Linked DNA regions of Haloactinomyces albus. The protein of the gene in region 2 binds, or shares a complex with, the protein of the main gene of each other region. Links are inferred from orthologs where the notes say so. Each region holds a gene or a part of one and is shown on either strand. Other genes may lie near its edges. The genes, in order: JOF55_RS06750 and JOF55_RS11215.

Region 1 (15,364 bases), 960 kb from region 2 along the record:
GCGCCCCGGCTGGAGGGATCGCCTGCCAGCCAGGCAGCGTTGAGGGAACCGGCCGAGGTACCGAGGACCATCTCCGGCTCGATACCGGCCTCGAACAGCGCCGTCACCAGCCCGGCCTGAATCGCTCCGAAGGTGGATCCGCCCGGCAACACCCACGCCGTCCGCATCCGTGTCCCCTCTCTGCGCGCCTGCCACACCACCAAAATAGCGGTGGACCTTCGACAATGCCGGAACGGTCGAGACCGTTCGGAGCCATCTCCCCTCGGCAGGCGACTACTCAGCTTTCCCCGGGATCGCCCCGGCGCCGCTGCCGTTTGATCTCACCCCGGCGCTTCTTGTGCTCGAGACGGCGCCGCTGGACCCCTTTGCTCGGTTTGGTGGGGCGACGGGTGGGCGGTGGCTGCGCGACGGCCTCGGCCAGTACTGCGGCCAGGCGCTCGCGCGCATCCCTGCGGTTGGCCAGCTGACTGCGATGCCGGGACGCGGCGACGGTGAGCACACCATCGCTGAGCCGATGGTGCAGCCGGGCCAGCGCGCGCTGCCGAGCCTGCTCGGTCAGTGACGGCGAGTTTCCGAGGTCGAACGACAGTTCCACCCGCGAATCGGTGGTGTTGACGCCCTGCCCGCCAGGACCGGACGAACGCGAGAAACGCTCGCTCAGTTCCGCCGACGGTATGAACAGCCGCCGCGTAATGCGCAAGTCCTCGGTCACGTCCCCAGGATGCCGCATGACACTGCAAGAGCCGAACCGGTTTTCGCGCCGAACGCTGCCCCGACCGAATCGCTGACGACCGGACCACCGGCAATCGCTGTGCCGGACACAGCCACCTCTTCAGGAGCGACTCGCCAGTAGTGCGGCGAGCTCTCCCCTGCTGATCCCGAGCCGGGCGGCCTCGGCAAGCAACTCGTCCGCGAGGCTGTAGAGGCGTGCGCGGTCGGCATCCCCGCGCACGATGGCCCCGCGTCCGCGCCGTAGCTCGACGAGCTCTTCGGCGGACAACTGTCGGTAGGCACGGAGAACCGTGTTGATGTTGACGTCGAACTGGCTCGCCAGCTCTCGCGCGGTGGGCAGCCGGGTCCCTGGTTCGAGCTCCCCGTCGCAGACGGCACGGCGTACTGCAGCGGCGATCCGCTCGTGCAGTGGGCCGGGTTCGGCCGAATCGAGGCGCAGCATGGTGCTTCACACAGTAGCATGAAAGTAATAGTATTACTAGCACAACTAGCTTATAAGGAGGCATCATGAGCGAGCAGGTCATCGCGATGGTCTTCGCCGGCTTTGCGGTCGTGGCAACGCTCGTGAGCTGGGTGTTCTACATCGTGGCCGGTAAGTCCTTGTGGGACATGCGGAAGTTTTTCCGGGGTTCCCCCGGCGATCACGGAAGGCCCCTTCGGGGCCGGAGACACACGCAGGGACCTTCCCCGGAGGAACGGCACTGAGCGCCGTCCGTTTCGGCAACCATGTCCCTCTCGGAGCGAAAAAAATGCAGTTTCGCGCGAAACTGCATTTTTTGCAGGAACCGGGCCTCGACCGAAGGCGTGTCGATCAGCGCCAGGATTCGGCGCCTCCGGGCACCGGGGCGTTCGGGTCGTAGGGCGAGCGCGTGAAGATGAACGTGTTGAGATCCAGGTGGTTCGGCGTTCCGTCCGCGGCCCGACCGACACGCAGCCACTCACCCCGGTGATATCCGTCCAGGCCGGTCCAGGTGCCATCGGCGTTCGGTCGAAACCGTGACGCCCTGCCCTTGCCCTGCCACGGCACGAGATCGAGCATCCCGTCCGGCAGAATGCGCACCACATGCGCCGTCGGTCCCCAGTACCAGAGCCCGGTCAGTTCCAGCAGCGCCGGATCGACCGGAGCGGGCTGCCACGGCTCCGGAACCCGCGGCTCGTGCTCCTCCAGAATGTCCAGCAGATCCACGGCCAAGGCTCCGCTCGGCCCGGCGGTCGCATTGGCCAGAAACACCGCACCGGTGTTCTCGTCGGGGTCGACCAGGAGATTCGCCAGGAATCCCGGCATCGAGCCACTGTGCCCGGCAAGCCTGCGCCCGCGATGTCGCTGCAACTGGAGACCGAGTCCGATACCCGCCGTCCACGTGCCTGCGTCGTCCACAGTGGTCGGAGTGCGCATCTCCATGACCGTGTCGGGATGCAGGACCTCCCCGGTGTCCCCGCCGAGGAAGTTCATCCAGCGCGCCATGTCATCCACCGTGGACCACAGTTGCCCGGCGGGCGCCATCGCTTTCGCGTCCTCTGTGGGCTCTTCCTGCACGAGATCGGCCCACGGATGCACCGCCCAGCCACGCGCGTACGGAGCAACCGGATGCGTCGTGGTGCGCCGCATTCCGAGCGGATCGAGGATCTCGCGCTGCAACGCCTCCGTCCAGTCCGCACCACGATGCCGTGCCACGAGTTCGCCCAGCAGGCCGAAGCCGACATTGGAGTAGTGGAAAACCTGTTGCGGATACGGCCGCATCGCATCCTTGTCGATCTCGTCGAGAAACGTCTCGCTGTCCACGCCGGGTGTCCGTTCCCACCACGCGCTGTTCGGCTCCGCCGTCAGCCCGCTGTTATGGGCGAGCAGTTGCCAGATCGGACGCTCCCCCACCGAGGTGCCCGGCACGTGGTCCTCGACACGGTCGGCCAGGTCGAGCCGCCCCTCATCGCGCAACCGCATGACCAGCACCGCGACGAATGTCTTGGTGATCGAACCGATCCGGTACTGCGTGTCGGCGGTCGCGGGTTCTCCTCCGACCCAACCGCGCGTATCCACCCAGATCGTCTCGCCGTCCCGGACCAACCCCGCGATGAGCGACGGCGCTCGGCCATCCCGCTGTTCTCGGGCCAACCGCCGGAGCAGGGCGCGTTCGGTCGTGGGCAACAAGCTTGTCAACATGCGCTCATGCTTTCGCGAGCCATCGAGGTCGGCAAGAGGAATCCGGAAGGCGTCGAGAAGCTGCTGCGAGCGACCCTCGAATCGGTGCCTGCCGAGCGGCTGTGGGGCAACCCCGACTGCGGGCTGAAGACTCGTGATCACGCCGAGATCGACTTCGCACTGCGCAACATGGTCACCTCGGCGATACGGATGCGGAACTCCCTGCAGTGATCCCCGGCTGGCGGCCGCCCCACCACGCCGCGAACACAACCGCACCGGATCGGTGCCCCACCACCACCCGGACGGAACCTGCCTGCCGACCCCGTTTGACAGGATGCCCGCATGGACACCGAGTACGACCGAGTGGATGTTCGCGGCGTGGTCGGCTTCGTGCTGGTCGCCTACCTGCCCGCGTGGCTGTTGACGCTGCCGATGTGGCTGACCGGACAAGGCCTGTCCTGGGCATGGTCCCCGGTTGTGCTGGTCGCCATGATGTTCATGCCCGCGGTGGCGACGTTCGTGACCAACCGGTGGATCAGTCCGCGCCGAAGGATGCTGCGCGAGACGGGAATCACCAATCGGGGCGGCATCGCGGCATGGTGGCGCTACGCACTGCTCGGGTGGTTCGCTCCACCGCTGGTGATGATGCTCGCACTCGTGGTCGGCTACGCCCTCGGCGTCTACCAGGCCGACTGGGGTGACTTCTCCGGTCTGTCCGACCGGTTGCGGTTCTCCCCAACCGATCAGCAGGGAATGCAGGCGAGCACGGCCCTTCCGCTTCTCGCCGTACAGACGTTCCTGCTGGGGTGGCTCAATGTGATCTCGGCGTTCGGCGAGGAATGGGGGTGGCGCGGGTACCTGACACGGGCGCTCCTGCCACTGGGGCAACCGGGCGCGTTTCTGGTAACCGGCGTGCTCTGGGGGTTGTGGCACGCTCCGCTCCTCGTGCTCGGCTACAACTACCCCACCGCACCGGTGGTCGTGGCGTTCATCATGATGATCTGCTTCTGCACGCTGACAGGCACCTTGCTCGGCTGGTTACGCCTGGCCTCCCGCAGCGTGTGGCCCGCGGTGATCGGCCACGGCTTCCTCAACGCCTCGGCCACGCTGCCGATGGTGTTCAGCGCTGCGGACCAACCGGTCCCCAACGTCTCGGTGGGCCTACTGGGCTGGTCCGGCTGGATCGTGCTGGTCCTGCTGATTCTCGTGCTGATCGCCCTGCACAAGCTTCCCGTGCCGAATCCGGTCCCCCGGGAACCCGGCCTGACCAAGGGCAGGCTCAGCCGCCCGAGAACCTGACCGATCCCGCGCACATCTACGGGCTTCGTGGCGCGGCGGACAGTGGCACCGCGGGCAGTCCTTCGTGAATCTCGGTCATCGCGTTGAACCAGGTACGCCCGGGAACCGTGCCGCCGTAGATGTTGCCGCCACCACCGCACAGGTACGGCGGGTTACCGGGGCCCACCACGCAGATGCCTTGCGGATTGCTGCCGCTGGCATAGGTCAGCACCGCTCCGGCCATCTGCGGGGTCGCCCCCACGAAGGCAGCGGACTGGTGCCGCTGGGTCGTACCGGTCTTGGCCGCCAACGGCCGGTCCCACCCGGCTGCCTGCGCCGCAGCATGGGACGTCCCGCCCGGCAGGTGGTCCTTGCTCATACCCTTCGCCAGTGCTTCCGCGATCCGCGGGGAGATCACCTGCTCACACGCCTTCTGCTTGACCGGCACGCGATTGCCGTTGCGGTCGGTGACGGACTCGACCGGTGTCGGCGGGCACCACAGACCGTCACTCATGATCGTGGCCATGACGTTGGACAGCTCCAGCACGCTCACCGAGGACACGCCGAGCGTGAACGAGCCCGAATTGTTCCGCTTGATGGTTTGCGCCTCGGACAACTCGCCCTTCTGCAGCGACTTCCCGTGGGAGTCCACCTTGGTCATGCTGCGGCGCATTCCGAGCTTGGTGGCCATGTCCACGACATTGCTCAGGCCGACCTTCTCCTCCAGCATGACGAATGCCGTGTTCGGCGAGGTCGCCAGCGCCTCTTGCAGCGTCCGGGGGCCCGGCGCCACGCCCGCCGCGTTGTGGACCGTGTAACCGCTGCCGCCGGGACCGTACACCGGGGACGTGTAGGACGGCGGCGTCGGTATCACGTCGTGGATGCTCATGCCCTGCTGGAGCGCCGCCGCAGCGGTGAAGATCTTGAACACCGAGCCGGCGCCGAAGGGCTGCACCTTGCTGACGATGTCCCGGGCTTTCTGTCCTTTGCTCAGGTCGTTGCCGTAATCCTTGTTGGCGACCAGTGCCCGCACCTTGTGTTTCTTCGTGCCGGGCTCCACGACGGCCATCGCGTTGGAGATGCCCTTGGTCAGGGTCGGCACCTGGGCCTCGGCGGCGGCCTTGGCCGCCTCGGTGGCCTTGCGGTCCATCGTGGTGCGGATGGTGTAGCCGCCGGTGTTCAATTGCTTCTCGGTGAAACCGGCCCGCTCGAGGTAGCTCTTCAGGTACTCGCAGAAGAACCCGTCGGTGGTGCCGTCACCGATGCTCACGCAGCCGTTCGGCGGGCGGCCCAGCGGCGAGATGATCCCCAACGGCTTTTTCTTCGCCCGCTTGGCATCCTCCTGGGTGATCCGGATCCGGTTGCCCGGATTGGCCATGCGGTCGATGACCAGGTTGCGGCGATGCAAGGCATCCTGTGGGTGCGTATTGGGGTTGAGCGCTCCCGGCGCATTGACGATCGCAGCCAGCAACGCCGACTGCGCGATGGTCAGCTTGTCCGGGGTGGTGCCGAAGTAGGTCTGCGCGGCTGCCCCCACGCCGAACGTCTGGTTACCGAAGGGCACCACGTTGAGGTATCCGGTGAGGATCTCCTCCTTGGTCATGGTGCGTTCCAGTCCGACGGCGATCCTGGCCTCGCGCAGCTTGCGCGCGATGGTGGTCTCCTTCGCGTCCTGCGCCTCCACCGCGTTGTCGGCCGCCACGTGAACGAGGTAGTTCTTCACGTACTGCTGGGTGATCGTGGAGGCGCCCTCCTTGACCGTGCCGCTGGCGATGTTCGTGGCCAGCGCACGCATGGTGCCCTGCCAGTCCACCCCGTGGTGCTGCCAGAAACGCTTGTCCTCGATCGCGGTGATCGCGGCCTTCATCGTGTCGGAAATCTCATCGGCCGGTGTCGGGATCCGGTAGTCCTCGAAGAAGTAAGCCAGCGGATCGCCGTTGCGGTCGGTGACCTTGGTCATCAACGGCATCCGCTGCTTTTCCAGCGAGTCGGACATCCGCGACATCGCAGTGGTGGTCCGGTTGACGAAAGCGCCTGCGCCGACGGCCATCGGCAACATCAGGCTGGCCACCAGCACACCCGTCAGGACGCATAATCCGAACAGCTTCACAAGCACGCCGCCGCGCACATCAGCCCCAATCCCCGTGGCTCATCCACTTGGCACTCGCCGATCGAGGGACACCCTATCGAGGCATGCCTCCCCCGAATGGATCCAGGGTGCGGTGGCGAATCCTCGCGGCTCCGAGCGGCGTGTCGATTTTCGACCACCACGTCCGAGGCCGCCGGAGCCGACCGGGCAGGCGTCAGCAGCGCTGCCGCTCGGCTTCGTTCAGTTCCCTGAGGTACCGGTTGTAGGCAGCCAGCTCCGGGTCCTCATCCGCGTCCACCGGAGGTGCGGGCGGGGGCACCGGAGAACGCTTCCGGCTCCGTGACGGCTCCTCGGACGGGTCGGCGCTGTCGGCCTCGGGGTCGGGGAGCGCTGTCGTTCCGTCCTCGGAGACGGGAATATCCGGTTGCTCCTCCGCGGCCCGCTGCAGGTCCATGCGCGCCACCTGGTACCAGAGAAACAACGCGAACGCGCCGAACAGCGGCCACTGCAGGGCATAGCCGAGATTGCGGAAGCTGCCACCCGCCTCCTGCGCACTTTCCCACTGCCACCACCCCAACCAGAGCGAGGCAGCGAAGGCCGCGAGGAACACCAGGTGCAGCAGCACCCAGCCCGGAGTCAGCAGACGACGCTTCACACCCCTATCCTAAGGGCTTGCTCCGGTACGGGCTTTCGCACGGGTGCTTGACCTGAGCAGGGCAAACGGGACGCTGCAGAGGACGAGTACGGCCGCGAGGGAGAAGGTCGCCGGGTAGTCCACGACACCGATCAGCACGCCGAAGCCGGTCGCACCGATGCCGTTGCCCGCGTCGTAGGCGACGTTCCACGCGGTACTCGCCGGGCCGGATCGGGCCCGTTCGAACATGAGCACCAGGGTCGCGTTCTGCACCGCACCGAAACCGCCACCGAGCACCAGTGCCCCGGGAACCGCGACAATGGCCGGTCCGGCAGCGGCCACGGCGACAGCCGCCATCCCGAGCACCGCCATCAGGACCGAGGGCAGCAGGACGGCCTGCGAGCCGAACCGGTCTCCCACCTGCCCGGCCAGCCACCGACAACCCGTCGTGGCCATCCCGAAGGCCAGCAGGGCCACCGGCGCGATCGAGGACACGACCGCCAGGGGGAGAAAGGCGATGACACCGCCTGCAACGATCGACACGGCCGTCATCACCAGCCATGGCGGCAGCAGGCCGACCGGGAAGTTCCGGCCCCGGCCCGTCTCGGGATGGTCGGTGCCGTCCCGGGCCACCTCGTCCCGGGCAACCCCGTCTCGGGCAGCATGGTTCCGGGCGGGGGCGATTCCGGCGACGGCGATGGCCGCCGCGATGGGCAGCACCCCGGCGATCCAGAACAGCGGGACGAATCCCATGTGCTCGGCCAGCCACACCCCCACCGGCAGGAGTATCGCGTTGGGCAGACCGACCGCGAGGCCGTAGAGCCCGGCCGCCCGGCCACGCTGTGGCGCGGGCACGAGTTCGGCCACCAGTGCACTGCCGGTCACGGTCAAAAGCCCGAACCCGACACCGCGCAAGCCCGATACCGCCAACAGTGCCCACAATTCGGCCGCCAGGGCGAACAGCGGAGCGGGTACACCGATCAGGAACGTGCCCAGTCCCAGTGCCAGCCGATGATCAAACCGCCGCAGCAGCCACGGCATCCCCAGTTGGGTCAGGACTGTGACCAGCATGAATACGCCGGTGGTCGCCCCCGCCGCGACCTCACTCGTACCCGCCTCGACCGCCCACAGCGGAACGACCGGCAGCAGCAGCACAAAACCCGAGAACGCGCCCAGAGTCGCCACCAGCAACATCAGGAAGGAACGGCTGCGCAGGGCCGGAGCCTCGTCATCGAGGGAACGCGCCCCGAGGGAACGTGACTCGGCTCGAAACCGCATCTGCCCCTCCGCGAAAGGCGCCTCTGGTGTGTCCGGCTCAGCCGGAACCGGACTTGCGACGATGTGCCGCGAAAAAGGCGGCACCCCAGGGGGATCGGGGTGCCGCCGCTACGCGAGTGTAGTTGTCCTCCACCGCCGCCTCACCCACCGGGCAGCACGTGGTTTTCACGTCGAAAGCCGGGCGTGCCCGTTGATCATTCGCTCAGGTCATCGAGCATCCGCTGGGCTTCGGACAGTTCCTGCTGAAGTTGCTCGACCCGGGCACGCTGATGCTCCCGTGCTGCTTCGAGCAACGGCTCGACCGCTTGGGCGACATCCTCGTGCAGTGCCTTCGCGGCATGGGCGACCGCGGAGGCGGGAACAACCATGGGGCGAAGGACTCGCTTCTTCCCGTTGCTGACCTCGACGCTCCACTGGCCATCCGAACCCGCCGTCAGGGTCACGCTCGCCCCGGCCGGCTGGCGCGGCTTCCGGCGTGCGGCCGTATCGGTGCGAGCCGCTCCTGTCGAGGCCGACGACGTCGTCGACGTGCCTTTCGAGGAATTCGGCTTCGCCGGACCGTCCGCGACGGACTCGGTGGTCTCCGGCCGACTCGCCGATTCCGTCGCAGCGGCCTTGGCGGTCGGCTTGTCGCCACTGCCGGATTTCGCCGTACTGCCGGACTTGCCCGCACCGCCGGACTTCGCAGCCCCGGACTTCGCCGCGGCCCCCGTATCCTTGCTCCGGCGCGCGGGCTTGACGACCGTCACCTCTCCGGCCGAGAACGACAACACGTCCTTCGATCCCGCCGGACGAACCTGGATGAAGTCACCCTCCGCAGGCTCGTCCAGGGCGGTCACCTTCCCGGAGCGGCCCTCCTGGACCCCCACCGCCGAGGACGTGAACCACACCGTGGGCGTGCCCCCCGCAGCCAGTTCCTCGCGGAGACCGCGAACCTCATCGGACGAAAGTGCACGGGTCTGAGACATCGATATCCCTGCTCCGACAGCAGGATCCCACCATGCCGGGGCAGGGCCCAGCCGACGTCCGGAGTTCGACCCCGTGAAGCTTCCGGCCACGCGGGATTTTTCAACCGCCTGGGGATTCGGTGTACGACTCCGGCTGCGTGGAATCCCGGCTGCGTAGGATTCCGGCTATACAGAATCCGACTGCGTAGCCCCGGCTGTGTAGGACGCCGCATCCGGCGTGGTGGGATCCGTGGTGGCAATGACACGCACAGCGTATCGAACGCCCGTGCGAACCCTCAACGACGCCCGGCGGTCCGGATCTCGTAGTCGGCCGGGTCGAGCTTACGCGTACGTCGCCAGTAGTTCCACGTGAACCCGGGCCACACCGTCCGGTTCACTCCGTTGGCGTCCAGATACCAACTCCGGCAGCCACCCGTCGACCACACCGACTCGGTGAGCTCCGACTGAATCTCCGCGTTGAACTCGTCCTGCACCGACTGCCGCACGTCGACCTGGTCGATCCTGCCCGCCAGCATCGGGCGCAGCACGCTGAGCACATAGTTGACCTGTGACTCGATCATGAACACCACGGAGTTGTGCCCCAGGCCGGTGTTCGGACCCAGCAGGAAGAACAGATTCGGAAATCCGGAGACCGTGATACCGAGGTGGGCTTCCATGCCGTCGCGCCAGGCGTCCTGTAGTTTTCGTCCACCCCGACCGACGATGGCGAGGTGCTCGAACGCGTCGGTGACGTGGAAGCCGGTACCGAAGATGATGGCATCGACCGGATGCTCCTCGCCGTCGCCGGTGACCACCGACTGCTCCCGCACCTCCGCGACTCCGCTCGTACGGAGGTCCACATTGGACCGGTTGAGCGCGGGGTAGAAATCACTGGAGAGCAGAATTCGCTTGCATCCCATGGAGTAATCCGGCGTCACGGCCTCGGCCACCTGCGGGTCGTGCACCTGCTTGCGGATGAACCGCTTGGCCAGCCACTGCGAGACCCGCTGCAGCCGGGGATTGCGCAGGACGGCGACCGAGCGCAGTTCCAGCGTCCAGTAGATCGCAGCCCGTGCCGCTTTCTGCACCAGCGGAATGCGACGGAAGGCCTTTTGCAGCCCGGCCGGGATCGGCCGGTCCGGTTTCGGCTGGATCCACGGTGGCGTGCGCTGGAACAGGTGCAGATGCCGGACCTTCTTCGCGATCTCGGGAACGAACTGGATCGCGCTGGCGCCGGTACCGACCACGGCCACCCGCTTGCCGCGGAGGTCGTAGTCGTGGTTCCAGTCCGCGGAGTGAAAAGTCTCGCCCCGGAACCGCTCCAGCCCCGGCAGTTCCGGGTAGTGCGGGATGTGCAGTGCGCCCACGCCCGAGACGAGAGCCCTGCCGACATACTCGGTGCCATCGGCGGTGGCGACGTGCCAGGTGCGGTTGTTCTCGTCCCACTCCGCGCCGGTGAACTCCACGCCGTAGTGGATGTGCTCGCGCACGCCGTACTTGTCGGCGCAGTGCTGGAGGTAGTCCTCGATCTCCGCCTGCTCGGCGAACATCCGCGACCAATTCGGGTTCTGTTCGAAGGAGAAGGAGTACATCAGGGAGGGGACGTCACAGGCACACCCCGGATAGGTGTTGTCCCGCCAGGTACCGCCGAGATCCGCGTTCTTCTCCAGCACGAGGAAATCGTGGATGCCCGCCTGTTTCAGCCGGATCGCCGTTCCCAGTCCCGAGAACCCGCTCCCCACGATGACCACGGAGGTCTCGTACCTGCGCTGATCCCGCACCTGTCGCTCCGCCATCGGCAGTACCTCCTCGTTCCCGCGCCACACTGCTTACTTTCCAGTAGCCTACTATCGGTAAGTTGTGTGTAGCCTACTACTGGTAAGTTACGTGCGGTAGGGTCGATTTCGTGGAGGTTGAACAGGCAGACACACGCCAGGGCGACACCGCTTCTCGCAAGCGGCTTCCCAGAGCCGAACGCGAGCGCCAGATCCTCGGAGTCGCCGAGGAGGTATTCGCCACGCGGGGTTACCAGACCGCTTCGATGGACGACATCGCACAGCGTGTCGGCCTGTCCAAACCGATGCTTTACGAGTACTTCGGTTCCAAGGACGGACTGCTGCTGGCCTGCCTCGAACGAGCCAAGCGGGAACTGCTGGAAAGCACCACCGCCGCGGCCGAGAACGCCTCCGGCCCCGAACAGCTCCTGCACGACGGTCTCCTGGCGTTCTTTCGGTTCAGCGAGGAACACCGACAGGCGTGGGCACTGCTGCGCAACGAGTCCGCCATCCCGGGGCTACCGGTCGATTCCGAACTCGAGTCGATCCGCAGTCAGCAGGTCGAGTTCACCGCGGGCATGCTGCGCCGCTCGCTTCCCGAGACGAACGAGGTACGTCTGGAAGCCTTCGCCGAGTCGATCATCGGTGCCTGTGAGCGGCTGGCCATGTGGCGCGAGCACCGCCCGGAGATCACCCCCCGGATGGCCACGGAACACCTGATGGCGCTGATCAGCCCGAGCCTCACTCTCGGCACTTGACATAAGCAGGATCCCCACCCGGTGTTCGTGGCGCATGCCCACAACGCCAAAACCACCCGATCGAGGGTTAACGGCAACCTCGGGCTCAAGATCGCCCTCGTCCGTTCCGATGCGGAGCACGTTGGTCGTTCCAGCCGTCCCCGTCATCTCTCCCCGAACCGACGGAGCCGACAGCCGGTGCGACCTCGCCGTAGACAACAGACCGAGGAGAACTGACCTTGCGCCCTTGGACCACGCGCACGTTGAACGCCGCTGTTGTGGCTGCGGGGTTCGCCGCAGTCGGAACGGGCTCCGCCTCGGCGGCGGACACTGCGACCCCCGGGCTCCCCGACCTCACTCAGGCACCGGACGACATCGGGATCACGGCTCCCCTGCACACCTGCCAGGCCGCCGCAGACCTACCGATGGGCCCCTGCCCGAACGTCACCGTGAAAGCAAGCATCCCGAACGTGTTCAAGCAGGTCGGCGCGGACATCACGACCATGGCCCATGGCGTGGCCGGTGAGCTGCGGGACAGCAGGCAGCCGCTCTCGGCGGGCAACGCCACCCGCGTACTCGGGCACGTCACCGCGGAGACCACGCGTCTGCAGCGGATGACCGACACCCGGCCGACGGTCAGCGCCGAGGTCGAAACCGGAAACACCGCTCGCACCGAATCAGGCGGCAAGCACGCCAAGCTGCTCGACGCCGAAGTCGGGCCGCGCCACTCCGGCCACGAAGGCGTGTCCGCCGCCGACACGGCAGTCGATCTCACGGCCGCGCAGGGCCAAAGCATCGCACCGTTGACGAATTCGGTCGGCACCGTCGTGCCGAGGAGCGTGCAGGACGCCCCACCGCAGGTCTCGGACGGCCGAGTGAACCTGCCGAGGGCCGGCGAGGCCCTGCCTGCTCACCGGAACACCCCGGCCATGGCCGCGCTGGACGACGGTCTCACCGGCGTAGCCGGGAAGACCGGCACGACAGGGCAGACCGGCGTGGCCCGCAGCTCCGGCATGGCGGAACGGGCAAGCGACACCCTCGCAGGCATCGGCACACCCGTCGGCACGCCGAGCGACTCGCTGCCGGTCGTCGGCAGTGTGCCGAATCCGCTGTCGAACCCTCACTCGCTCGGACTCTGAACGGGCTTCGTCAACCGGGTGGGCCCCGGAACCGCACTCCGGGGCCCGCCCGCTCGCTCGACACCGTTCCCGCCTCAGGCGGCCACTGCGGTGACCACCTCGGCGTCCGGTTCACCGGTATCGAAGGCCTCGCCCGCTCGGGCCTTGGCCACGAGTGATTCCGGCGGCTCGAAACGGTCACCGTAGCGAGCGGCGAGTTCCCGCGCACGCTCGACGAAACCGGCCAGACCTCCCGGATAGCCGTTCATGTACTGCACGACTCCGCCGGACCACGCGGGGAAACCGATTCCGAAGATCGACCCGATGTTGACGTCGGGCACCGACTCCACCACTCCCTCGTCGAAGCAGCGAACGGTCTCGAGCGCCTCGATGAACAGCATCCGCTCCTGGAGGTCGGTGAGGTCGACCTCGCCGGGGTCGCGACTACCGGCACCGAAATGCTCCTGCAGGCCCGGCCACAAGCCCGTGCGCTCGCCATCGGCATAGTCGTAGAAACCGGCACCGCTGGAGCGGCCCTTACGGTCGAACTCGTCGACCATTCGATCCAGCACCGGGTCGGCCGGATGCGGTGTCCATTTCCCACCCGCGGCTTCGACGGCCTGCCTCGTTTCTTCCCGGATTTTCCGGGGAAGGGTGAGCGTGAGCTCGTCGTAGAGCTGCAGAACGGGCGCGGGGAAACCGGCCTGCGAGGAAGCCTGCTCGATCGATGCGGGGGCCACTCCTTCGGTCAGCATCGCCACTCCCTCGTTGAGGAAGGTGCCGATGACCCGGCTGGTGAAGAATCCCCGGCTGTCATTGACGACGATCGGCGTCTTGTTGATCTGCCGCACCACGTCGAAGGCCTTTGCCAGCGTCCGGTCGCTGGTCTGCGCACCGCGGATGATCTCCACCAGGGGCATCTTGTCCACCGGTGAGAAGAAGTGCAGGCCGATGAAGTCGTCCCGGCGGCGCACGCCCTCGGCCAGCCCGGTGATCGGCAACGTGGAGGTGTTCGAAGCGATCACCGCGTCCTCGGCGAGTACCCCTTCGGCCTGGGCGTACACCTCGTGTTTGACCGCGGTGTCCTCGAAGACGGCCTCGATCACCAGGTCACACCCGGCGAGCTGGTCGACCCGGTCGGTTGCGGTGATGCGGGCGAGCACGGCGTCGCGCTCCGACTCGCCGGAGCGTCCCCTGGACACGGCCTTGTCGAGCAACTTCTGCGAATAGGACTTGCCCTTCTCGGCCGCTTCCACGGACACGTCCTTGAGCACGACCTGCATGCCCGCCTTGGCGCAGACGTAGGCGATCCCGGCGCCCATCATGCCGCCACCGAGCACGCCCACCTTGCTCGCACTCCATTCCGGCACGCCCTGCGGACGGCTGCCACCGGAATTCACGTGCTGCAGATCGAAGAAGAATGCCTTGCTCATGTTCTTCGACGTCTGTCCACAGAGCAGCTCCAGGAAATAGCGCCCCTCGATGGTCAGAGCGGTGTCGACGTCGACCTGGGCTCCTTCCACGGCCGCGGACATGATGTTGCGCGGCGCGGGCAGCGGGGCGCCCTTGAGCTGTTTGCGCAGGTTCGCGGGAAAGGCGGGCAGGTTGGCGGCGAACTTCGGATCCGACGGCGTGCCACCGGGGATCTTGTAGCCCTTGCGGTCCCACGGCTGGGTGGCCTCCGGATGGGACTTGATCCACTCCTTGGCTTTGCTCAGCAGCTGGTCGGAGTCGGTGACGAGTTCGTCGATGAGGCCGAGTTCGTGTGCCTTGCCGGGCCGCAACCGCTGGCCCTCCAGAAGTACCTGCATCAGCGCATCGGCGATCCCGAGCAGTCGGACCGAGCGGACCACACCACCGGCACCGGGCAGCAGGCCCAACGTGACCTCGGGAAAACCGAAGCGCACGCCGGAGGCGTCGACGGCGATGCGGTGGTGACAGCCGAGCGCGATCTCCAGGCCACCACCGAGTGCGGTCCCGTTCAGTGCTGCGACGACCGGGACACCCAGTGTCTCCAGCCTGCGAAGCTGCTGCTTGGCCGTGTCACTGGTCTCGGCGACCTCGTCCACGTTCTCCGGGCGCGCCCTGATGAGCTCGCGCAGGTCGCCGCCTGCGAAGAAAGTGCTCTTGGCGGAGGTGATGACCACACCGGTGATGTCGTCCTTCTCCGTCTCGAGTCGCCGGAGGGTTTCCTCCATCGAGCGCAGGTAGCGCTCGTTCATGGTGTTGGCTTGCTGCTGTGGATCGTCCAGAGTGAGCACGACGATGCCGTCGGCGTCGCGATCAGTCCAGCGGATGGTGCTCTGGTCGCTCATGAATGATGTGTCCTTACGAGGCAGTGTCTGGGGCGGGATGATGACTCGACAGCTTTGATGTGGCCGTTGCGCTTCGCTCTTGCGGGAAAGAGCAGCCTGCGCAAGAGATCACCTACGCAGGCGGCACTCAGGCCTCCACTCGTTCGATGATGGTGGCGATCCCCATTCCCCCACCGATGCAGAGAGTGGCCAGGCCGTAGCGCTGCCTGCGGCGTTCGAGTTCGTCGATGAGGGTGCCGAGGATCATCGCGCCGGTGGCGCCGAGCGGATGCCCCATGGCGATGGCGCCGCCGTTGACGTTGACCTTCTCGTGTGGCACGC
Region 2 (15,428 bases):
CGTCGACGGAGTCGGCGACCTCCAGTTCGAAACGCTTCCCCTGGCGGACTTCGGAGATTCCGTCGAAGCCCAGACGCGGCAGGGCACCTGCCACCGCCTGTCCTTGTGGATCGAGGATCTCCTGTTTCGGCATGACGTCGACAACGACTCGGGCCACGGGCGCTGCTCCCGGTTTCCGTGCAGATTCACTGCGCACGCGCGGAAATACCACGTACGGCAGTGAATGGCCAGCAGTACGCCAAAAGGGTAACTGACCTGCGCGTTCAGCTCGGTCCACAGGGTGCCCGGTGCGGTATAGGTCACGTTGGGAGCGGTGCTCGATGTGCGTGCCGTTCGCGGAAAGAGTTGAAAAACCGAGCGCTCGCTCTAATAATGACGAGCTTGGTTTCCGGGGAGTCGATACACCGGCGGAGACGGTCGTGCGGGATCCGGCATGGTCGCGGTACGGCGCGTGGGTCGTTTGCCCGCTGCTGGGCGCGGGGCTCCTGTTGTTGCTCAACTTCCTTTCCGGCCGGCTGGCGTCGACGTCCTGGATGCCGTGGCAGCCGGCGTTCGAGCTGGCCTCCTCCGTACCGGAGCCGTGGGCGGTGCCCGACACTCCCGCCCTCGATTCCGGTGCCAACGCCGTGTTCGCGGATCGCCGACGGGCCTTGGACGAGGACAGGAGCGGTGACGCGGCCGCGCTGCGTACCGAACTCGGCAATATGGGGGTCGTCGTGCGTGATGGGAAGAAGCGCCAGTACTGGCGCCGTACCTCGGACAGCTCGGGTTGAGGCATGCTCGGGGTGTGGCGGTTCCGCGCGAAATCGCCACCGCGACGACATCGAATCAGCGTCCCCCGATGACAGGTATCAAGACTCATGCGCACTGTCGATCCCGCCAAGCACGAGGCCAAGCGCCGCCACATCATCGAATCGGCGGCCTCCTGTTTCGCGCGGGCGGGTTTCGACAAGACAACCGTGGCCGACATCTGCACGGCGGCCGGGATCAGTTCGGGCAGTCTCTTCCATTACTTCCCCTCCAAACGCGCGGTGTTCACGGCGATCTTCGAGCAGGACGGTCGGGACAATGCCGAGCGGCTGGCGGCGGCTGTCGATTCCGACGACCCCTGGGGCGCTGTCCTCGAGCAGGTCGAGTACATGGCTCGCTCCCTCGCAGACCCCGAAGCAGCGGGGCTCGCGTTCGAGGTGGTCGCGCAGGCCGGCCGTGATTCGGAGCTGGCCGAACTGGTGACGCGCGACGACCGTGAGGTCCGCGAGAAGCTGGCCGTCCTGCTGCGCCGAGCCGCGCAGCAGGGACAGATCGACGCTTCGATCGAACCGGCCACGGCGGCCACCTGGGTGGTGGGGCTGGTCGATGCGCTGTACACCCGAGCGGGAGCGGATTCGGAGTTCGCACCGGCCGAGCAGTTGGGCACGCTGCGTCTGATCCTGGCCGGGTTCTTGCGGGCCGAGTCGCGTTCACCCTGAGCGAGATCGCTCGCCTCCTGCCGCGGGAATGGCGAGAGTGGCCGCATGCGACTTCTGGTGTTGGGTGGTACGGGATTTCTTTCCGGAGCGGTGGCTGCCGAGGCGGTCTCGCGTGGCCACGATGTGGTATGCGCGGCGCGTGGGCGGTCGGGGTCGGTTCCCGATGGTGCGAGGCTGGTCGCGGTGGACCGGGACGAGCCTGGTGCGCTCGATGTGCTGGGCGGAGAACGCTTCGACGACGTCGTCGACGTGGCGAACGTGTCGCTTCCCGGAGGCGTGCCCCGCGTGTCGCTTCCCTGGATCGCCGAGGCGCTGCGCGTGCTCGGAGCGAACGCCGGGCACTGGGCGTTCGTCTCGACGATCAATGTCTACGCCGATACCGCGACGCCGGGACAGCGGCCGGGATCGCCGCTGCTGGAACCGAGGGAGCAGGAGACGGAGTCGACCCCGGAGACTTATGGGGCCGTCAAGGTCGCTGGGGAGAACGCCGTCCGTGCAGCGATGGGTGAGAAGGCCTTCGTCGTCCGGCCGGGGCTGATCGTCGGTCCCGGGGATACCCAGGACCGCTTCGGGTACTGGCCGGTGCGTTTCGCTCGCGGTGGTCGGGTCGTCGTGCCGAACGCACCGAACCAGCCGTTCCAGCACATCGATGTCCGCGATCTCGCCGCGTGGATCGTCGACGCCGGTGAGCAGCGGATGGCGGGAACCTTCGATGCTGTCAGCCTGCCGACGAAGCTCGGGCCGCTGCTGGACGAGATCGCCGGACTCACGGCTGCCGAGGACACCGAGATCGTGCGAGTGCGGCCCGAGACGTTGGCCGAGGTGGAAATCAATCCGTGGGGTGGTCCGAAGTCGATGCCGCTGTGGCTGCCCGAGACGCACCACGGACTCACCGCGCACGACGCCACGGCATCCCTGGAAGCCGGGCTGAGGATTCGCCCGCTCGCCGACACCGTCACGGCCGTGCTGGAGCACGAACGCACCCTCGGACTCGATCGCCCGCGCGAGGCCGGGCTCACCCCCGACGAGGAGGCCGAGGTGCTCGCGTTCACCTCCGGAAACTCAGCGCACTGAACCGCGCAGGTGGAGCTTGCCGGAGCGGGAGTGCAGCGCGAAGTCCCTCCCCCTGCCATCGCCCTGCCCGGTGGCCCGCTCGGTGAACTCGACCGTGGAGGGCAGCAGCACCGGCTTGGCGAACTCGACTTCTACCGTGCAGGCCTCCGGCAGGCGTCCCTCGAACGCCGCCAGGCAGCGCGCCTTCGACCACATGCCGTGCGCGATCGCGCGGGGGAAGCCGAATGCCTTGGCCGTCAGCGGGTGCAGGTGGATCGGGTTGCGGTCCCCCGACACCGCCGCGTAGCGGCGCCCCAGGTCTCCGGGGAGCTGCCACGTCGCAGTGGGTGCTCCCGCCTCGATCGCCGCGGTCCGCTCGGATTTCGCGGCCGACTCGTCCGGCTTGCCGCGACGCAGGTAGGTGCTGCTCTCGGTCCACACCGTCTCACTACCCGCACTGGTTTCGGTGACGACGTCGAACTGGCTGCCCTTGGGATGCGGCCGCAGGTCGGACAGGTACACCCGCTGAGTCGGTGACTCGGTCACCAGCAGCGGCCGGTGTTGAGTGATCGTGTTCGCCACGTGCACCAGCCCGACCAGTGGGAACGGGAAGCCGGGGTCGGTCATCAGGCGCACCGCCGTGCCGAAGGACAGGATGTGCGGATACGTCATGGGCAGCTCGTCACGCAGCCCGAAGCCGCACATCCGGTTGTACTCGGCCAGGTGCTCTCGGTCGACGGTGATGTCCCGGCGCACGTACTCGGTGTCCGGCAACTCGCCACCACCGCGCCGGCTCGGCGTCGTCGCCACCGCCTTCAGGTACAGCGCTGCCAGGTTCGGGGCGCTGCTCAACTCGGTTGCCCGCATCTCACGCTCCCAGCAGGCTCTGCCCGCAGACCCGGACGACATTGCCGTTCACGCCGCCGGACGCGGGGTTGGCGTACCAGGCGATGGTTTCGGCCACGTCGATCGGCAGGCCGCCCTGGGACAGGCTGTTCATGCGTCTGCCCGCCTCACGCACCACCATCGGAATCGACGCGGTCATCGCGGTTTCGATGAAGCCGGGCGCCACGGCGTTGATCGTCACGCCGCGTTCGGCCGCACGGGACGCGAGTCCCTGTACGTGGCCGATCACCCCGGCCTTGGACGTGGCGTAGTTGGCCTGGCCCACGTTGCCCGCGATACCGGCGATCGAGGAGACACCGATCAGTCGTCCGTTTTCGCGCAGCGGTGACGAGTCGGTGAGCAGTGCTTCGTTGATGCGCTCCTGGGCTCGCAGATTCACCGCGATCGTCGAGTCCCACTGCTGCTCGGTCATCCGGGCCAGTGTCTTGTCGCGGGTGATCCCGGCGTTGTGCACGACCACGTCGAGACCGTCATGGCGCTCGGTGAAGTGCTCGATGATGTGCTGTGACGCGTCCTCGGCGGTGATGTCGAGTTGCAGGGCCGAGCCACCGATGCGGTTGGCCACGCGCGCCAGGTCCTCGCCCTGCGCGGGAACATCCAGGCACACCACGTGGGCGCCGTCGCGGGCGAGTGTTTCGGCGATCGACTCGCCGATGCCACGGGAGGCGCCGGTGACCAGAGCGACCTTGCCGCGCAGCGGATGGGCGCGGTCGGTGTGCGGCACGTCGGCTGCTCCGACACGGACGACCTGCCCGGACACGAAGGCCGACTTCGGTGCGAGCAGGAACCGCAGTGTCGAGTCGATCGCGTCCTCGGCGCCCTGGGAGACGTAGACGAGCTGGGCGGTCGCGGCCCGCTTGAGCTCCTTGCCCGTGGTGCGGACGAAGCCCTCCAGTGCGCGCTGCGCGGTCCGCTCGGCGGGGTCGGTGATTTCCTCGGGCGGTGTGCCCAGCACGATCACCCGGCCGCCGGTGTCCACCTGGCGGATCGAGGGGCTGAAGAACGCGTGCAACTGCCGCAGCTGGTCACTGGCGGTGATGCCGGTGGCATCGAAGATGAGCGCCGCGTAGCTGGTGTCCTCGGCGCGGGAATCCGTGACCTGCGCGGGGAGTTCCTCGAGTGTGCCCGCCACGGCCTTGCCCAGTCGTGAGTTCTCGGCAGCCGACGACAGCACCGGTCCCGACACGACGGGGTCGCCCGTGCGATGACGACGCAGCGGGGTGGGAGTCGGCAGCCCGAGCCACCGGGCGAGCTGACGTCCGATTCCGGAGGAGGTGAGCTGCTGGTACAGATCGTCCATGGTCTCTCCTGAGGGGCTCGTAGCACGGCACTCGACGCATAAGCTACCCGCCGGTAGGTTAAGGAGGCGAGATGGACCACACTATCCGGGTGGGGTTCCTCGTCGGGGGACGTAGCCACCGGCCCGGCCTGCACGGCCACGCTCGACTCGAACGGCCACACTCGGACAACGGGCAGGGCTCGTGCGAGAACGGGCGCTCGTGCGAGAACGGGCCCGGAACGGATCAAGCCACACCGGCCACACCTGTACACAGATCAGCCGAGGGAGTCGGGCATGCCAACCACTCGCCGGGTTGCCGTCATCGGAGGCAACCGGATTCCGTTCGCACGTTCCGGTGGACCCTACACCCGGGCGTCCAATCAGGACATGCTCACGGCCGCGCTGGACGGGCTCATCGCACGTTTCGGCCTGCAGGACGAGCGGATCGGGGAATTCGTTGCGGGTGCGGTACTCAAGCACAGCCGGGACTTCAACCTTGCCCGTGAGACCGTCCTCGGTTCCCGTCTCGACCCTCGCACCGTCGCCCACGACGTGCAGATGGCCTGTGGGACGGGGCTCGAATCGGTCATCTCGGTGGCCAACAAGATCGCACTCGGGCAGATCGACTCCGGCATCGCCGGGGGTGTCGACTCGGCCAGTGATGCGCCCATCGCGCTCAACGACGACCTGCGCCGCGTGCTGCTGCAGGCCAATCACGCCAAGAGCTTCGGAGGGCGTCTGCAGGCGCTGACCGGATTACGGCCGCAGCACATCGTGCCCGAGATCCCGCGGAATGCCGAGCCGCGCACGGGGTTGTCCATGGGTGAGCATGCGGCCTCCACCGCCGCCGCCTGGCAGATCGACCGCGTCGATCAGGACGAACTCGCCGCGCGCAGCCATCAGCGCCTCGCCGCTGCCTATGACCGGGGTTTCTTCGAGGATCTGGTGACTCCGTTCCAGGGATTGTCGCGCGATCAGAACCTGCGACCGGAGAGCTCGGCGGACAAACTCGCCAAACTCAAGCCGGTTTTCGGGCGTGACGAGAACGCGACGATGACCGCAGGGAACTCCACTCCCCTGTCCGACGGCGCTTCCACCGTGTTGCTGGCCGACGAGGAGTGGGCCAAGCAGCGGCGGCTGCCCGTGCTGGCCTACATCGCCGACTTCGTCTCGGAGGCAGTCGACTACGTCAGCGGCGACGAGGGGCTGCTCATGGCGCCGACCTACGCGGTGCCGAAGTTGCTCGACCGTGCCGGGATCGGGCTCGGCGACTTCGACCTCTACGAGGTGCACGAGGCCTTCGCCTCGCAGGTGCTGACCACGCTGAGGGCTTGGCAGGACCCCGAGTTCTGCGAGCACCGGCTCGGCCTGGACGGGCCGCTGGGTGACATTGACACGGACCGTCTCAATGTCAACGGTTCCTCGCTGGCCGCGGGGCATCCGTTCGCGGCGACCGGTGGCCGCATCGTGGCGACGTTGGCGAAGCTGCTCGCCGAACGCCGGTCGGGGCGGGGACTGATCTCGATCTGTGCGGCAGGCGGGCAGGGCGTCACAGCCATCCTCGAACGTTGAGGTCCCCGAAGCGTCCTTGCCGCTGTTGCCGATACTCGGTCGTTGTTACTGGTGAGGCGCTTGCGTGGTGGCGAATGACCTCGGCTGTGAGTACATCTGAATGTGATCTAAGTTACAGTGAAGCATAGTTGTAACGCTCGGATGTCAATCCACGATGTACGGGGTGACTCCGCGATGCTGTCGGACCCCCGACCTGACAGCATCGCGGAGCTTTCCACCATCCGATGTTCACCCGGGGTCGATGCCTCGAGCTCGGGTGCCAGCGTTGAAATGTCCTCGCCTCCGGAGTGGTCTCCACGCCGCCGGCCGAGGTGTCTCCTCGTCGCCATTCGGTGACGAATCCGATCAAGGCGGCCCTGTGTAAGCAGGGGTGCCTCCGCATACCTCATATCGGTTACCCACGGTGATTATTTGATCACCTGGCTCTTCGGTGCACGAAGGGTGAGACACCATGCAAACCACGATCATGCTCATCGGCGCGTTGGTGCCGATCATGGCGGCAAGCCTGTTCTACGTCAGCGACCGCCGGGGGCAGCTTGCCCAACCGGTCGCAGGCCGGTCCGAGCAGGACCAGCCAGGACTGCACTCATCGGGTCAGGACCGCGCCGAACAGGATCGGTCGATCCTGCCTTCGGAGACCGACCACGGCTGACCGGCCGCTGCACGTGTGACACGGACGGCGACTCCGCAACGCCGGGAACAGCGGCGGAGGTGCAGTGGTTCGATAGGGGTGTGGCCACTTCCGCACAGCAGACCCGCCGCGCGCGCGTGCGCGCGCCTGAACCGACCGGACGCCGGTGGTTGAACACCGGCGGAGAACGGGTTCGACTCTCGGATCTGCGGGGCAAGGTGGTGCTCCTGGACTTCTGGTCTTTCTGCTGTATCAACTGCCTGCACGTGCTCGACGAGTTGCGCCCGCTGGAGGAGGAGTTCGCCGACGAACTCGTCACGCTCGGTGTGCACTCGCCGAAGTTCGAACACGAGGCCGATCCCGAGGCTCTCGCGGCGGCGGTTGAACGCTATGCCGTGCACCATCCCGTCCTCGATGACCCGGAGCTTTCCACCTGGCAGGACTATGCCGTCAAGGCATGGCCGACGCTGGTCGTGGTGGATCCCGAGGGCTACGTCGTCCACGTCGCGGCCGGTGAGGGACACGTCGAGGCACTCGGGAAGGTCATCGGTGAAGTGGTCGTCGAGCACGACGCGAAAGGCACATTGCACCGTGGTGACGGTCCGTACGTGCCGCCGGAGAACCCCGGTACCACGCTGCGTTTCCCCGGCAAGGTGATCAGGCTCGAGGGCGGGACCATGCTGGTGTCCGATTCGGCGCAGCATTCGCTCGTCGAGTTCGCCGCCGATGGCGAGACCGTGGTGCGCCGCATCGGCAGTGGTGAGCGGGGCAGCACCGACGGTCCGCCCACCGACGAGTTGCCCGTCGGTGACCTGCCCGCCGGCGGTCCGGTCACCGATGGGCCGGTCACCGATGGGCGGGTTCGTGCCGCGAGCTTCCGTGAACCCGCCGGACTGGCACTGCTGCCCGAGCCCGTCGCAGCCGAGGTCGGCTACGACGTCGTGGTCGCCGACACCGTCAACCACCTGCTGCGGGGAGTCTCCCTGGCGGACGGTCGGGTAACCACTGTCGCCGGGACCGGTGAGCAGTGGCGATCCGGTCCCGCCCAACCTGGTGCGGAGACCCTGCCCGCCCTGGAGGCTCCGCTCACCAGCCCCTGGGACGTGTGCTGGTGGGACCCCGTTGGGGGGATCGTGGTCGCCATGGCGGGCAACCACACGCTCGGACTGTTCGATCCGATCGCGGGTGAAATTCGGCGGTTCGCGGGCACCACGGTGGAGGGCTTGCGCGACGGCGATGTCACCGAGGCCTTCTTCGCCCAGCCCTCGGGCCTGGCCGACGGTGGGCGGCGGTTGTGGCTGGTGGACTCGGAGACCTCGGCGCTGCGCTGGATCGAGGTCTCCCCGGAAGGGCTCGAAAACGGATTCGAGGTGCATACCGCTGTCGGGACGGGACTGTTCGACTTCGGGCACGCCGACGGGCCCGCCGAGCAGGCGCTGCTGCAGCATCCGCTTGGTGTCGCGGTACTACCGGATGCCACGGTTGCGGTCTGTGACACCTACAACGGCGCGATCCGCCGCTACGACCCCGAGACCGGAGAGGTGTCCACACTGGCCACCGATGTTGCCGAACCATCCGGGGCGACCCTGATCGATGGTGAACTGGTGGTGGTCGCCTCGACGGCACATCGCCTGGAGCGCCCCGTGCCACCCGGAGTGGCCGCACAGCTCGTCCGGGGCGCAGCACAGCAGGTCACGCGCCCCGCGACCGAGGTCGCTCCGGGCGAGGTGGGACTGGTGGTGGTGTTCACGCCACCACCGGGGCAGAAACTCGACGAGCGGTACGGCCCCTCCACCAGCCTGGAGATCAGTGCGTCGCCGTCGGAATTACTGGTGGAAGGCGAGGGCACGGGCACCGCGCTGAACCGTCGCCTGGTGCTGGCCGAGGGGCGGGAGTCCGGATCGGCGGCGGATGGCGTGTTGCATGTCGTCGCCCAGGCTGCGAGCTGCGATGACGACGGGGCGACCGAGCATCCCGCCTGCCGGCTGACCCGTCAGGACTGGGGAGTGCCGATTCGGATCGTCTCAGGAGGGCCGGACCGCCTGCCGCTGGTGATGGGCGGACTGGATGATCAGGAGTCGTGAATGGGTATAAACCATTGTGTTGAAGGCGACAACCCTGCACGAAGGTACCTGTAGGACAAGCGCGTAAACTTTTCGGGTGACCGATGCCAAGCTTGAGATCCAGATGCTGCACGACCGGGTCATGGTGCAGGTCTCCGAAGATTCCGGGGAGCGCCGCAGCAGCGGCGGCATTGTGATCCCTGCCACTGCCCAGGTGGCCAAGCGACTGGTCTGGGGAGAGGTTTTCGGAGTCGGCAGCCACGCCCGGTCGGTCCAGGTCGGAGATCGGGTGCTGTTCAACCCCGAGGAGCAGTTCGAGGTCGAGGTGCAGGGCCGGATGTATCTGGTGCTGCGGGAACGGGACTTGCACGCCGTGGCCTCGGAACGCACCGAACAGGGCACCGGCCTGTACCTGTGACCTCCCCGGACGGCCGTCCGAGAACAACGAACAACAGCGCACGGCATCGGACCCGGCCGTGCGTCGAGTACGTTTGGCACAGCGAACATTCTTCCTTGCCACGGGCTCTCGCCTGATGCTGTTCGCTGTTGGCCCCACCGCACGACCGACGAGAAGGGGACGCGGTGCCGGAAGACGACGAACACCCCGACAGAGTGGGCACGGGGTCGGATGACCAGGTGTGGACTTCCACCGAACGGATAGGCCCTCCGGGGGAGGACCTCGGCATGGCGGACACCGAGGGCAGTGACTCCGCTTCCGATGTGGAACCAGCGACCTCGTCGGGTATCAGCCGGGAATCCACCGGCGACTCGGCAGGCAGTGAGCGGACCGTGCGGATCTCGGGTGGGTTGGCCCCGGAGGAACCGACCGAGCGGGAGTTGTCTCCGCAGGATCCCTCCGCAACCGAGCGGACACAGCGGATCCCGGCGGTTCCGGCCGAGCCGGAGCCGGGCGGTGGGTTCTCCGAGTCCGACACCGAGCGGACACGGGCCATCGAACCGGTTGCCGAACACTCCTGGAACCCGGCAGTGGCGGAACCGGCAGCGGAAATCACGAGCACGGAGGTCCCGACAGCGGTGGTTGCCGCTGAAAACCGGTCGAATCCCTCCGACGGGCATCCGGACTCTCCGGCCGCATACCCCGATGAACAGCAGCCCACCGAGCGGCACGACACTGCCGAGGAGGGGGGTAAAAACCGTAAGAGGCTGCTGCACGCGGGCGTGGTTGCGGGCATCGTCGCGGGTTTGCTCGGCCTGCTCTACATCGGAGACCTGGCCTTCAGTAGTGGCCTGATGCCGCGCGGCACCGTCGTGGCCGATGTTGCGGTGGGGGGACTGGACAAGGCAGCGGCAGAGCGCGAACTGCGGGCGGAGATCGGGCCGCACCTCGACGAGCCGGTGCAGCTTCGAGTCGGTGACGCGACGGCCTCGATCGACCCGGCCGCAGTCGGTCTGAAAATGGACTGGGATGCGACTCTGGACAAGGCGGGCTCTCAGCCGTTGAACCCGATCACCCGAGTGTCCTCGTTCTTCACCACCAGGGAAATCGCTCCGGTCAGCAACGTCGATCGGGAGAAGCTCACGGCGGCGCTGCAGAAGGTCAAGCCGGAACTGCACCGGAAACCGAAGGAAGGCACCATTCGGTTCGAGGGCACCGAACCGGTTGCGGTGGAGCCGGTGACCGGTCGCTCGGTCGATGTGCAACGATCGCTCGATGTGGTCGTGGCCGAGTGGATCGGGACCGATCCGGTGCGGCTGCCGTTCACCAAACAGCCGGTGAGCACGACCACCGAAGGTGTGCACAAGGCGCTGAATCGGATCGCGAAGCCTGCGGTGGCGGCGCCTGTGACGGTGCTCGGTGATGGCAAGAAAGCCACACTCGGCCCCGAGGACATCGCGAACTCGCTGCGCTTCGAACCCAACGGTAAGGGCGGTCTGAAGTCGCACATCGACGTCCCGACGGCAACCGAGGTGGTGAAGCCGCAGCTGGCGGACACCATCAAGCAGGGCGAGGATGCGAGCGTCGTCATCGAAGGTGGCAAGCCGGTCGTGCAGCCGTCGGTACACGGCCGCGTCATCAACTGGGAGAAGAGCTTCGCTCCGCTGAACAAGGTGCTTCGGCAGCCGGGCGGGCGCCAGGTACGGGCTGTCTACGAGGACCAGCCCGCCGAGTTCACCACCGAGGAGGCCAAGCAGCTCGGCATCAAGGAGCAGGTCAGCACCTTCACGACCAAGGGTTTCAGCCATGACTCCGGGGTGAACATCCGGCGGGTCGCCGAGGAGGTCGACGGTGCGATCGTCAAGCCGGGTGAGACATTCAGCCTGAACGGTTACACCGGTGTCCGGCAGAAGCCGCAGGGCTATATCGCCTCGGGCATCATCAAGAATGGCCGCCCGGCCGAGGCCGTCGGCGGTGGCATCTCCCAGTTCGCCACGACACTGTTCAACGCCGCCTACTTCGCGGGCATGAAGGACATCGAGCACCGCGAGCACAGCTACTACATCAGTCGCTACCCGATGGGGCGGGAGGCGACCGTGTTCCAACAGCCGGACGGCACCAGCCTCATCGACGTCAAGTTCAAGAACGTCTCGGACAGCGGCATCCTGATCGAGACGGCTTGGACACCGAGTTCGGTCACCGTGACCCTGTGGGGGACCAAGCAGTTCGAGGTGAGCTCGAGCACGAGCCCGAAGAGCAACTTCGTCCCGCCGAAGGAGATCACGATCCCCGAGGGGGAACCGTGCAGCCCGACCGGCGGTCAGAAGGGCTTCACCGTCTACAACACCCGCACGGTCAAAAACCTCGAGACAGGTGAGGTGACCAAGCAGCGCGAGCGGACCGTTTACGAGCCACAGCCGATCGTGCACTGCGGAAAGCCACCGGATTCGGCGCAGTAGGCGCCGCAGTGGGCACGGATCGAGCCGGTTCGATCCGGGCGGTGCTATGACGCGTTGAACAGTTTCGCGCGAAATCAACGAAATGTGCTTTCGCGCGAAACTGACAGCACAGAGCAGCGCTGTATCCACAAGGTCATGCAGTTGTCCCCAGGATCACCGAAGCCGCAAGGGTCCGTGCACAAGCCTGGAACGAACGAAGGCGCCCCTTTCGTGGCCGAAAGGGGCGCCGCTGTGCCTCGTTCAGGAGATCAGAATGCGGCCTCGTCGATCTCCATCAGGGAGTTGTCGGCCGACTCGACGATCGTGCGGCGCGAGCCGAGCTCGGGCAGCACGTTCTTGGCGAAGAACCGGGCCACGGCCACCTTGCCCTGGTAGAAGGACTCGTCCTTGGTGGAGCCGGTGTCCAGCGCCTGCAGCGCGACTTCGGCCTGGCGCAGCAGCAGCCAGCCGATCAGCAGGTCGCCCATGCTCATCAGCAGCGTGACGGCGTGCTGGCCGACCTTGTAGACGTTGTCGACCTCCTCCTGGGCCGAGCTCACGTAGCCGATCATGGTGCCGAGCATCCCCTGGGCGTCGTCCAGAGCCTGCCCGAGCAACTTGCGGGTTTCCGCGAGCGGGTCATCGGAACTCTCCGAGACCAGCGACTCCTGCACCTGTCCGGCGATGTGGCCGAGCGCCTGACCGTTGTCCTTGACGATCTTGCGGAAGAAGAAGTCCTGCGCCTGGATCGCCGTGGTGCCTTCGTACAGACTGTCGATCTTCGCGTCGCGAATGTACTGCTCGATCGGGTAGTCCTGCAGGTAGCCGGATCCTCCGAGGGTCTGCAGTGACAGGGTCAGCATCTCGTAGGCGCGCTCGGAACCCACTCCCTTGACGATCGGCAGCAGCAGATCGTTGACTTTCTCGGACAGCGACACATCGGTGCCGTCGGCCTTGCCCTGTGCGATCTCGTCCTGGAACGTCGCGGTGTAGGTGTACACCGCGCGCAGGCCCTCGGAGTAGGCCTTCTGCAGCATCAGGATGCGCCGCACGTCGGGGTGGTTGGTGATCGTCACCCGCGGCGCGGTCTTGTCGGTTGTCCGGGTCAGGTCGGCGCTCTGCACGCGCTCCTTGGCGTAGTCCAGAGCATTGAGGTAACCGGTGGACAGAGTTCCGATGGCCTTCGTTCCGACCATCATCCGTGCGTACTCGATGACCTGGAACATCTGCGCGATTCCGTCGTGGACGTCACCGAGCAGCCACCCCTTGGCCGGGGTGCCGTGCTGGCCGAAGGTCAGCTCGCAGGTCGCCGAGGCGTTCAGTCCCATCTTGTGCTCGACGTTGGTGACGAAGGCACCGTTGCGCTCGCCGGGCTCTCCGGTCTGCGAGTCGAAGTGGAACTTCGGCACCAGGAACAGACTCAGCCCCTTCGTGCCGGGCTTGCTCTCCACGCCGTGCCCCTCGGGGCGAGCCAGCACCAGATGCATGATGTTCTCGGTCATGTCCTGGTCGGCGGAGGTGATGAACCGCTTCACTCCGTCCAGATGCCAGCTGCCGTCTTCCTGCTGGATCGCCTTGGTGCGCCCGGCGCCGACGTCGGAGCCCGCGTCGGGCTCGGTGAGCACCATCGTGGCACCCCAACCGCGGTCGATGATCAGCTCGGCCCAGCGGCGCTGCTCCGCGGTGCCGTTGTTCCAGAGGATGGTGGCGAAGTTCGGTCCCGCCATGTACATGAAGACGGCCGGGTTGGCGCCGAGCATGAGCTCCGCGGCGGCCCACTGCACGGTCGGCGGGATGCCGTAGCCGCCGAGTTCGTCGGGCAGTCCGAGGCGCCACCACTCACCGTCGATCACCTGCTGGTAGGACTTCTTGAACGACTCGGGCAGGGTCACCGAGTGCGTCTGGGGGTCGAACGCGGCCGGAACGCGGTCGCCCTCCTCGAACGACTCGGCCAGAGGTCCCGTGGCCAGCGTGTTGAGCTCGGTGAGTACGCCGCGGGCGGTGTCCTCATCGGATTGCTCGAAGATTCCGGAGCCGAGCCGCTTTTGCACCTGGAATACCTCGAACAGGTTGAACTCGAGGTCGCGGACATTGCTCTTGTAGTGACTCATGGCGGGCTCTCTCTGCTGATGTTCCGGGCGGGCCCAGCTCATCGGACACCACGCCCTTACTCGTCGGTAACAAGAGGGTATTACCTAGCAGTAACTTCTGCCAAGGCCGGGGTGGGGTGAATTGCGGTCACACAGGACCGCGTGATGAACACCGGTGCCCGGTCGCACCGCGTCGCCGGGTGAGGTCCCACACGGACGAGGATCGGAAGCGCTCTCAACCTCTGGGCGCATACATGATGATCGCGACGCCGACCAGGCTGATCACCGCTCCGGTGATGTCCCACCGATCCGGCCGGTACCCGTCGACGACGACGCCCCACAGCAGCGATCCGGCGACGAACACCCCACCATAGGCGGCGAGGATGCGTCCGAAGTGCGGGTCGGGCTGCAGCGTGGCCACGAAACCGTAGAGGCCCAGCGCGACCACCCCTGCACCCATCCACAGCAACCCCTTGTGTTCACGCACCCCCTGCCACACCAGCCAGGCCCCACCGATCTCGGCGAGTGCGGCCAGCAGGAACAGCACGATCGAGCGCAGCACGGTCATCGGGCCAGGGTATTGGCCGCGCAGGTGGCAGCGGGTGACCACCGCGGAGCTCGTGCCGTAACCTGGAGCGAGCTCCGGCTTCCCGGAGCTCGCGGCGGTGGGGCTCGCCGGACTCAACCGCGAGAATGCTCGCCAACGGTCCCTACCTGGTGTTGCAGCGCGCCGGTAGGAGGACCGCACATGAGTTCCGATGCCGCCTCGACCGAGGCCGTTCCGGAGGCGCCCGTGGCGCCGCGCCACCGTGGCCCACCCTGGGACGTGCTCTCGGCGGTGGCCGTGGGCGGTGCCCTGGGGGCCGTGCTCCGCTACGGGTTTTCGCTGCTGTGGCCGCATCAGCCCGGGACGTTTCCCTGGGCGGTTTTGTCGATCAACGTGGTGGGCTGCCTGCTCATGGGCGCACTGATGTGCCTGATCACCGAGACTGTCACCACGCACCGGCTGGTGCGCCCGTTCCTCGGGGTGGGGATGCTCGGCGGGTTCACCACCCTGTCGACCCACGTGCTGGGGACGATGAACCTGGTGGCGGCGGGGCATCCCGGAACTGCCGTGGTTTACGTGCTGGTGACGGTGTTCGGTGCCTTGCTCGCGGTGCTGGCGGGAGTGCGGGGAACACGCCTGCTGCTTCGCCGGAAAGGAGACGCACGGTGACCGCGCTGCTCGTCGCGGTCGGCGGCGCCGTGGGGGCCTGCCTGCGGTACCTGGTTGATCGTCACGTGCAGGGCAGGCACGGATCGTCTTTCCCGTGGGGCACGTTGCTGGTCAACGCCGTCGGCTCGCTGATTCTGGGAGTCTTCGCCGGAATGGCACTCTCGGGGCCGTCGATACCGGTTTTGCACTCGCTGTTCGGCGTCGGCCTCTGCGGGGCGCTGACCACCTACAGTACGTTCGGCTACGACACCGTCCGGCTGTTTCTCGACGGGGCACGCCTGCGGGCTGCCGCCAATGTCGCCGCCACGATCTGT

The links.
Region 1: the proteins of JOF55_RS11215 (region 2) and JOF55_RS06750 are in contact, whole or in part, in a solved structure (PDB 8BNU), measured with the Escherichia coli proteins. The link is inferred for Haloactinomyces albus from one-to-one orthologs.

What each region holds. Positions count from the first base shown.
Region 1 is NZ_JAVDXW010000001.1:1,423,624-1,438,987, forward strand. Bases 12,434-15,364 are described here. They hold JOF55_RS06750 (3-hydroxyacyl-CoA dehydrogenase NAD-binding domain-containing protein), read right to left. Parts: upstream 15,044-15,364; coding sequence 12,824-15,043; downstream 12,434-12,823. Other genes in these bases: JOF55_RS06745 (hypothetical protein), read left to right, coding at 12,434-12,749; JOF55_RS06755 (acetyl-CoA C-acetyltransferase), read right to left, coding at 15,171-15,364. In the rest of the region: JOF55_RS06680 (patatin-like phospholipase family protein), read right to left, coding at 1-167; alternative ribosome rescue aminoacyl-tRNA hydrolase ArfB, read right to left, coding at 278-730; JOF55_RS06690 (GntR family transcriptional regulator), read right to left, coding at 833-1,174; JOF55_RS06695 (hypothetical protein), read left to right, coding at 1,240-1,437; JOF55_RS06700 (serine hydrolase domain-containing protein), read right to left, coding at 1,544-2,893; JOF55_RS06705 (hypothetical protein), read left to right, coding at 2,900-3,103; JOF55_RS06710 (CPBP family intramembrane glutamic endopeptidase), read left to right, coding at 3,215-4,171; JOF55_RS06715 (transglycosylase domain-containing protein), read right to left, coding at 4,188-6,278; JOF55_RS06720 (hypothetical protein), read right to left, coding at 6,454-6,894; JOF55_RS06725 (MFS transporter), read right to left, coding at 6,904-8,151; JOF55_RS06730 (DUF6319 family protein), read right to left, coding at 8,346-9,119; JOF55_RS06735 (flavin-containing monooxygenase), read right to left, coding at 9,395-10,894; JOF55_RS06740 (TetR/AcrR family transcriptional regulator), read left to right, coding at 11,005-11,631; more of JOF55_RS06745, read left to right, coding at 11,850-12,433. UniProt on the Escherichia coli protein: Catalyzes the formation of a hydroxyacyl-CoA by addition of water on enoyl-CoA. Also exhibits 3-hydroxyacyl-CoA epimerase and 3-hydroxyacyl-CoA dehydrogenase activities.
Region 2 is NZ_JAVDXW010000001.1:2,388,304-2,403,731, forward strand. What follows is about bases 4,146-7,140. They hold JOF55_RS11215 (acetyl-CoA C-acetyltransferase), read left to right. Parts: upstream 4,146-5,001; coding sequence 5,002-6,279; downstream 6,280-7,140. Other genes in these bases: JOF55_RS11210 (3-oxoacyl-ACP reductase), read right to left, coding at 4,146-4,728; JOF55_RS11220 (hypothetical protein), read left to right, coding at 6,731-6,931; JOF55_RS11225 (NHL domain-containing thioredoxin family protein), read left to right, coding at 7,048-7,140. In the rest of the region: phosphoribosylformylglycinamidine synthase subunit PurS, read right to left, coding at 1-157; JOF55_RS11190 (CysS/YqeB C-terminal domain-containing protein), read left to right, coding at 420-773; JOF55_RS11195 (TetR/AcrR family transcriptional regulator), read left to right, coding at 861-1,469; JOF55_RS11200 (NAD-dependent epimerase/dehydratase family protein), read left to right, coding at 1,515-2,543; JOF55_RS11205 (MaoC family dehydratase), read right to left, coding at 2,532-3,389; more of JOF55_RS11210, read right to left, coding at 3,391-4,145; more of JOF55_RS11225, read left to right, coding at 7,141-8,994; JOF55_RS11230 (GroES family chaperonin), read left to right, coding at 9,071-9,391; JOF55_RS11235 (VanW family protein), read left to right, coding at 9,658-11,829; JOF55_RS11240 (acyl-CoA dehydrogenase), read right to left, coding at 12,078-13,919; JOF55_RS11245 (YnfA family protein), read right to left, coding at 14,134-14,466; JOF55_RS11250 (fluoride efflux transporter FluC), read left to right, coding at 14,647-15,114; fluoride efflux transporter CrcB, read left to right, coding at 15,111-15,428.